One region of the Nocardia sp. NPDC003482 genome, then DNA from elsewhere that is predicted to be linked to it. Evidence: riboswitches for the same ligand, from Rfam matches in the RefSeq annotation. Region 1 holds a riboswitch; each other region holds the start of a gene.

Region 1 (2,193 bases):
TGCCCGAGTACACCACGACGTCCGCGCCCAGGTCGAGACTGCGTTGCAGCAGCGGGGTGGCGAAGACGTTGTCCAGCACCACCTTCGCGCCCGCGGCGTGCGCGAGGTCGGCGACCCGGCGCACGTCGACGAGGGTCTGCATGGGATTGGAGGGCGTCTCGAAGAACACCGCCCGCGTGGGCTTCGACAGCGCCTCCTCCCACTGCGCGATGTCCTCGCCGTCCACGAACACCGTCTCCACGCCCCAGCGCGGCAGGATCTCGTTGCAGACCACGAAGCACGAGCCGAACAGGCTGCGCGCGGCGACGAGGCGATCGCCGTTGCCCAGCAGCGCGCCGAGCGCGACGAAGACCGCGGCCATCCCGCTGGCGGTCGCGAAACACGCCTCGGCGCCCTCGATCTGCCGCATCCGCTCCTCGAACATGGCGACAGTGGGGTTGCCGTAGCGCGAGTAGACGAAGTGCTCGATATCGCCGGTGAACGCGGCCTCGGCCGCCTCGGCGCTCTCGTAGACGAAGCCGGAGGACAGGTACAGCGCCTCGGCGGTCTCCTCGAATCCGGAGCGGCGCAGCCCGCCGCGCACGCTGATCGTCGCCGGGCCGACGCCCTCGGGCAGGGGACGGTCGAACGCCCCGCCGCTGATCACGACTGCCTCCAGGGCAGGCCGCGGGCGCGCCAGCCCGCGCCGCCGCGATGGCCGTTCGCGTCGAGCGGTCCCTCGAAGCCCTCGAGCACGTTGTAGGCAGGGGTGAAGCCCGCGGCGGTGGCCGCCTCGGCCGCGCCGATGGATCGCTGGCCCGAGCGGCACAGGAAGATCACCGGGGCGTCGTCGGGGCGATCGCCGAGCACCTGCTTCAGCTGATCGACGAAACGCGGATTGCGCGAACCGGTTCCGTCGACCCATTCGATCAGGGCCGTCGGCCGGTCGATTCCGCTGGTGTCGGGTACGCCGACGAACCGCCATTCGGCGTCGGTGCGTACATCGACGAGAACCGCGTTCGCGTTGTCGCGCAACAGGTCCCACGCCTGCTGCGGATCGATGTCACCCGCGTAGCTCATGATCGTGCCTCACCGGGACAGCGGCGACTCTGCTCGTTCATCCGAATCGAACCTCCTCGAGAATCCACGCTTGCCGCGCCGGGATTCGACGCGTGCCAGGTCGTCACCCGGAGCACCCCACCGCGGAGGAGGGTTGCCGGCCAGCGAGCCGGGGCTTGGCGCTGGCGCTCATGACCTCCGAAGCAGAGTGCCTGGTCAGCGGGTCGCATGTCAAACGTTGCAGACGAGCCAATGATCGCCCGCGCGGACCAGGTTCCAGGTCACGGTCCGCTCCCGGCCGTCGACGCGGCTGGTCACCGTGGCCCGCGCGCGGTCGCCGTCGATGACGGTGTCGCGCACGCCCGCGATCTCCACGTGCTTGCCCACCGCGTCCGGTCCGAGCGGCGACTTGGCGGCGTCGAATTCGGCGCAGGCCGTGGTGGCCCGGCGTTTCGCGTCCGAATCCGCTTGCGCGGTCGCGAAATTGCGCGCCGCGATCGCGACCCGGTCGGAATCTGTGACATTGTTCTCAGCCGGGCGCAGCACGGCCAGCAGCACGATGCCGACGATCACCAGCACCGCGAGCACGGCCGCGGCGATGAACGGGACCGGCGAGCGAGTGGTCTCGCGCTGGTCGATCGGAGTCGGCTCGACGGCATCGGTCATGCGCCCATCATCGCCGGTCGCCCCCAGTGTCCGGAATCACACTCGAATTACCCGACGCGGACCGGGAATATCGGCCATAGCTGCCACCGATAGAATCGCTGGAACCCCGAGGCAGCAACGCCGGGGACGCAGGGGCAGGATCCCGGACCGCACGTCAACTTAGCCTAAGCTAAGAAAGACGGCTAAGACATGACGACAGAGTTCTCGACCAGAGGGTGCGCGTAGATATGACCGAACACAGTGCAGCGAACCGCCCACTGCGCATCGCGATCGTGGGCGCCGGACCGGCCGGAATCTACGCCGCCGACGCGTTGATGAAGTCCGACGCCGAGGTGAGCATCGACCTGTTCGAACGGATGCCCGCGCCGTTCGGGCTGATCCGCTACGGCGTGGCGCCGGACCACCCGCGAATCAAGGGGATCATCACCGCCCTGCACAAGGTGCTCGACAAGGAGCAGGTGCGGCTGCTGGGCAACATCGACTACGGCA
Region 2 (2,193 bases), on a different contig from region 1:
GGATGTGCGCAGAAGCGCCCGTCGCGCACGCCGATCGCGTGTTCGGCCGACAGGTATGCCGCGACCCGGCCCGGTTCGAAGCCGTCGACGGTGAACGCGACGATGCCCACGCTGTCGGGGCTGTCCGGCCAGATGCGCAGGAACCGAACGCCCGCAACGGCTTTCAGGCCCGCGCGCAGGCGCTCGGTGAGTTCGCGTTCGTGCTCGAGCACCGCTCGCTCGTCGAGCGCGGCGAGCGCGTCGCAGGCGGCGGCGAGGGCGGCGACGCCGAGCACGTTCGGCGAACCCGCCTCGTGCCGTTGCGGTGCGGGCGCCCAGGCGACCTCGTCGACGCCCACCTCGGTGACCGCGCCGCCCCCGGCCAGATACGGCGGGGCGGCGTCGAGCCAGTCGCGGCGGCCCACCAGCACGCCCGCGCCGAACGGCGCGTACAGCTTGTGGCCCGAGAACGCCAGGTAGTCGATGCCGGTGGCGCACAGGTCGATTCGCCGATGCGGGGCCAGCTGCGCGGCGTCGACGAGCAGCCGCGCGCCGCACTGATGCGCGACGGCGGCCAGCCGATCCAGCGGCAGCACCTCGCCGGTGACGTTCGACGCGCCCGTGACCGCCAGCAGCGCCGCGGGTTTGGCGCACAGCTCGGCCACGACGCGGCGGATGGTCTCCTCCACGGTGTCGGCGGCGGGCACCACGCGGCGGCCGCGGCGGGTCCAGGGCAGGAGGTTGGCGTGGTGCTCGATGTCGAGCACCACGGTGTCGCCGGGCACGCACGCGGCCAGCAGGTTCAGCGCGTCGGTGGTGTTGCGGGTGAACACCACGACCTGATCGTCGGCGCTGTTCAGGAAGCGCGACACCGAACCGCGGGCGGCCTCGTAGCAGTCGGTGGAGATCCGGGAGGCGTACCCCGCGCCGCGGTGCACGCTGGCGTAGTAGGGCAGCAGTTCGGCGATCCGGTCGGTGACCCGTTCGAGGGCGGGGGCGCTGGCGGCGTAGTCGAAATTGGCGTATGCGCGAGTTCCGCCCTGCACCAACGGAACTCGCAGATCACATCCGGAGACGCGGGCGAGGGCGGTGCGGGTCTGTTCGAGTACGGCGGTCATCGAAGAAAATCCCTTCGGCTCAGGGACTCCGGGGGGATCGGTGATCGGAGTCCGCGCTTGCCGCGCCCGGTCGGGCTACGGCCCGGTCGTCACCCGGAGCACCCCACCGCGGAGGAGGGTTGCCGGCCAGCAAGCCGGGGCTTCGCGCTGGCACTCATGACCTTGGTGGAAAAGGCTGGCAGATCGAGGGCCGGGCTGTCAAGAATGGACCGATGAGTGTGTCGGTGCTGCTCGGATTCGTCGGGCTGTGTGTGCTGCTGTCGGTGACGCCGGGACCGGATACGTTCCTGGTGCTGCGGTACGCGCTGGCGGGACGACGACCGGCGATCGCGTCCGGCATCGGTTCCGCGCTGGGCGGCATCGGCTGGGCGATCGTGGTCGCGGCGGGCGTGGCGGCGCTGCTCGAGCAGTCGGCGACGACCTATCGGGTGGTGAAGGTGATCGGCGGAATCTACCTGGTGTACTTGGGGATTCGCACGCTGCTCGCGCGGCGGCGGGCGAACACCGCGACCGCGGCCGAGGCGCCGCGGTCGGTGACGGCGCGGTCGGCGTTCGCCGCGGGCTTGCTGTCGACGATCGAATCCGCCGTCGCCGCAATCGAAATGGTGTTGCTGGCGCTGGCCGCCGCCCGGCTCGCGGGCCTGCTGCGCCGGGAGCGGGTGCGCGATCGGCTCGAACGGCTCAGCGCCGGGGTGCTGGCCGCCCTGGGCATCGGGACGGTGGCCTCGGCGGCCTGAGTCACTCCAGCTCGGCGGGCCGGTGGTAGGCGCCCTGGTAGTACACCAGCGGCGCGCCGACCGGATTGTCGTCGGTGTTGTCGTACACCCGGGTCACCAACCCGACGACGAGCGTGTGATCGCCGATCGGGATGGTTTGCTGCACGGTGGCCCGCACCCAGATCGGGGTGTCGTGCAGCACCGGCTCGCCGGTCTCGAGGGTCGACCACAGCGAGGTGTCGGCGAAGCGTTCCTCCGCCGCGCGCGAGAACCGCCGCGCCAGCGCGTGCTGATGTTCGCCGAGGAAGTGCACGACCACCGAATCGGCCGCGAGCATGGCGGCGAGGCTGGAGGAGGTGTGCGCGATATTGAACGAGATG
Region 3 (2,193 bases), on a different contig from region 1:
GCGGATACTCCCGGGCCTTGTCCGCCAGCCCGACCCGGTCGAGCAGTTCCAGCGCCTCGGCCTCGACCTCGGACCGGCGCCGCCGCTGCGTCGAAACCGGCGCCAGCGCAACGTTTTCCAGCACCGTCAGATGCGGGAACAGATTGAAGTTCTGGAACACGAAGCCGATGCGCGCCCGCTGCCGCAGGATCTCGCGCTCGCTCAGCTCGTGCAGTTTCGCGCCCTTGCGGCGGTAGCCGACCATCTCCCCGGCCACCCGCACCGTGCCCGCGTCGACCTTCTCGAGGTGATTGACCACCCGCAGCAGCGTCGACTTCCCCGAACCCGACGGGCCCAGGATCGCCGTCACCTCGCCGGGCCGCACCGCGAGATCGATCCCGCGCAGCACCTCCTCGGACCCGAAACGTTTACGCACGCCGCGTAATTCGACCGTGTACTCGCTCACCGGCGTTCCCCCGTGATCTCGGTGATCTTGGCGCGCACCCGCTGCCACGGCGTGCGCGGCAGCTCGCGTTGGCTGCCCTTGGCGAAGTGGCGCTCGATGTAGTACTGCGCGACGCTCAGCACGCTGGTGAGCACGATGTACCAGACCGTCGCCACCATCAGCAGCGGCACCACCCGGCCGTTGCGGCCGTAGACGACCTGCACCTGGTAGAACAGCTCCGCGATGGCCATCACCGACACGATCGAGGTGCCCTTGAACAGGCTGATCACCTCGTTGGCCGCGTTGGGCAGGATGCCGCGCATGGCCTGCGGGGCGACGATGGTGAAGAACTGCCGCCGCCACGGCAGGCCCAGCGATTTGGCCGCCTCCAGCTGGCCCGGATCCACGGAAATGATTCCGGCGCGGATGATTTCGGCCGAGTAGGCCGCCTGGTGCAACGCCAGCCCGATCACGGCGGCGGTGAATCCGCTGAGGACGCCGTTGACGTCGAAGCTGAAGAACGCCGGGCCGAACGGGATCCCGATCGACATCCGCTTGTACAGATAGGCGATGTTGAACCAGAACAACAGCTGCACGATCAGCGGGATGGAACGGAACGCCCACACGTACACCCACGCGATGACCTGCAGCACAGGGATTTTCGACAGCCGCGCCACGGCCAGCCAGATGCCGAGCAGGAAGCCGAACAGCGTGCCCCAGAAGGTGAGCTCCACGGTCAGCCGCAGCGCCGCGAGCACCGACGGCGCGGTGAAGTAGCGGGCGAACGTGGACCAGTCCCAACCGGGATTGGTGATCAGCCCGTGCGCGAACTGGGCGACCAGCACCAGCGCGACCGCGCCCACCAGCCAGCGCCAGGGGTGTCGCGTGCGCACGACCGGCAGGGCGTCCTCGGTGGTGTCGGGGACGGAGTCGACAGCGGCCACTGTGGTCATGGGAATCGCGATCCTCCATCGGTCCTGGCGGTAGCACCCGCACCCGGCTCCCGGGGGGTTGCTGCGGTCTCGTCGAGCCAGGTCTCTCAACCGCTCTGGATGGGTGGATTCGAAATTAACGGACGAACGCGGTGGGTGTCTGCCGTCCCGATCAGCGTGAGTCGAACTGTTGGCAGCGCTCGCTGTGTACAACAATGTTCGTAATAGCTAGGGTGTGGAAAACTGTGTGGTTCCACATCGTCCAGGGGAGTTCATGAGGGATCTGACCGATCGGAAATGCCTCGTCACGGGGGCGGCCAGCGGCATCGGCCGGGCCACGGCCGTGGCCGCCGCGCGGGCGGGCGCGCGCGTGCTGCTCACCGACATCGCCGCCGACGGCCTCGCCGAGACGGTCGAGCTGATCCGCGCCTCCGGCGGCGAGGTCCTCGACGCCCACCCGATGGACATCACCGACCACGCGGCCGTCTCGGCCTGGGCGGACCGGGTGCACGCCGAGCACGGCAGCCTCGACGTGGTCATGAACATCGCGGGCATCTCCGCCTGGGGCACGGTGGAGAACCTCGAACACCGGCACTGGCGGTCCATGGTCGAGGTGAATCTGATGGGGCCCATCCACATCATCGAGGCGTTCGTGCCGCCGATGGTGCGCGCCGGGCGGGGCGGGCATCTGGTGAACGTGTCCTCGGCGGCGGGCCTGCTCGCACTGCCCTGGCACGCGGCCTACAGCGCGGCCAAATTCGGGCTGCGCGGGATCTCGGAGGTGCTGCGCTTCGATCTGGAACGGCACGACATCGGGGTGAGCCTGGTCGTGCCGGG

The links. A riboswitch is a leader RNA that binds a small molecule or an ion and turns the genes downstream of it on or off. The one in region 1 is predicted to bind S-adenosylmethionine.
Region 2: another riboswitch for S-adenosylmethionine. It lies ahead of ACWDSJ_RS27460 (aminotransferase class V-fold PLP-dependent enzyme); the one in region 1 lies ahead of ACWDSJ_RS13415 (rhodanese-like domain-containing protein).
Region 3: another riboswitch for S-adenosylmethionine. It lies ahead of ACWDSJ_RS05035 (amino acid ABC transporter permease); the one in region 1 lies ahead of ACWDSJ_RS13415 (rhodanese-like domain-containing protein).

Annotation. Positions count from the first base shown of each region.
Region 1 is NZ_JBSFPI010000007.1:226,243-228,435, reverse strand. It holds gene ACWDSJ_RS13420 (O-succinylhomoserine sulfhydrylase) at 1-646, opposite strand, end outside; gene ACWDSJ_RS13415 (rhodanese-like domain-containing protein) at 643-1,059, opposite strand; SAM riboswitch class IV at 1,121-1,235, opposite strand; gene ACWDSJ_RS13410 (Rv0361 family membrane protein) at 1,270-1,704, opposite strand; gene ACWDSJ_RS13405 (FAD-dependent oxidoreductase) at 1,932-2,193, shown strand, end outside.
Region 2 is NZ_JBSFPI010000019.1:126,283-128,475, reverse strand. It holds gene ACWDSJ_RS27460 (aminotransferase class V-fold PLP-dependent enzyme) at 1-1,097, opposite strand, end outside; SAM riboswitch class IV at 1,146-1,259, opposite strand; gene ACWDSJ_RS27455 (LysE family translocator) at 1,310-1,834, shown strand; gene ACWDSJ_RS27450 (flavin reductase family protein) at 1,836-2,193, opposite strand, start outside.
Region 3 is NZ_JBSFPI010000002.1:398,425-400,617, reverse strand. It holds gene ACWDSJ_RS05040 (amino acid ABC transporter ATP-binding protein) at 1-445, opposite strand, end outside; gene ACWDSJ_RS05035 (amino acid ABC transporter permease) at 442-1,377, opposite strand; SAM riboswitch class I at 1,390-1,483, opposite strand; gene ACWDSJ_RS05030 (SDR family oxidoreductase) at 1,631-2,193, shown strand, end outside.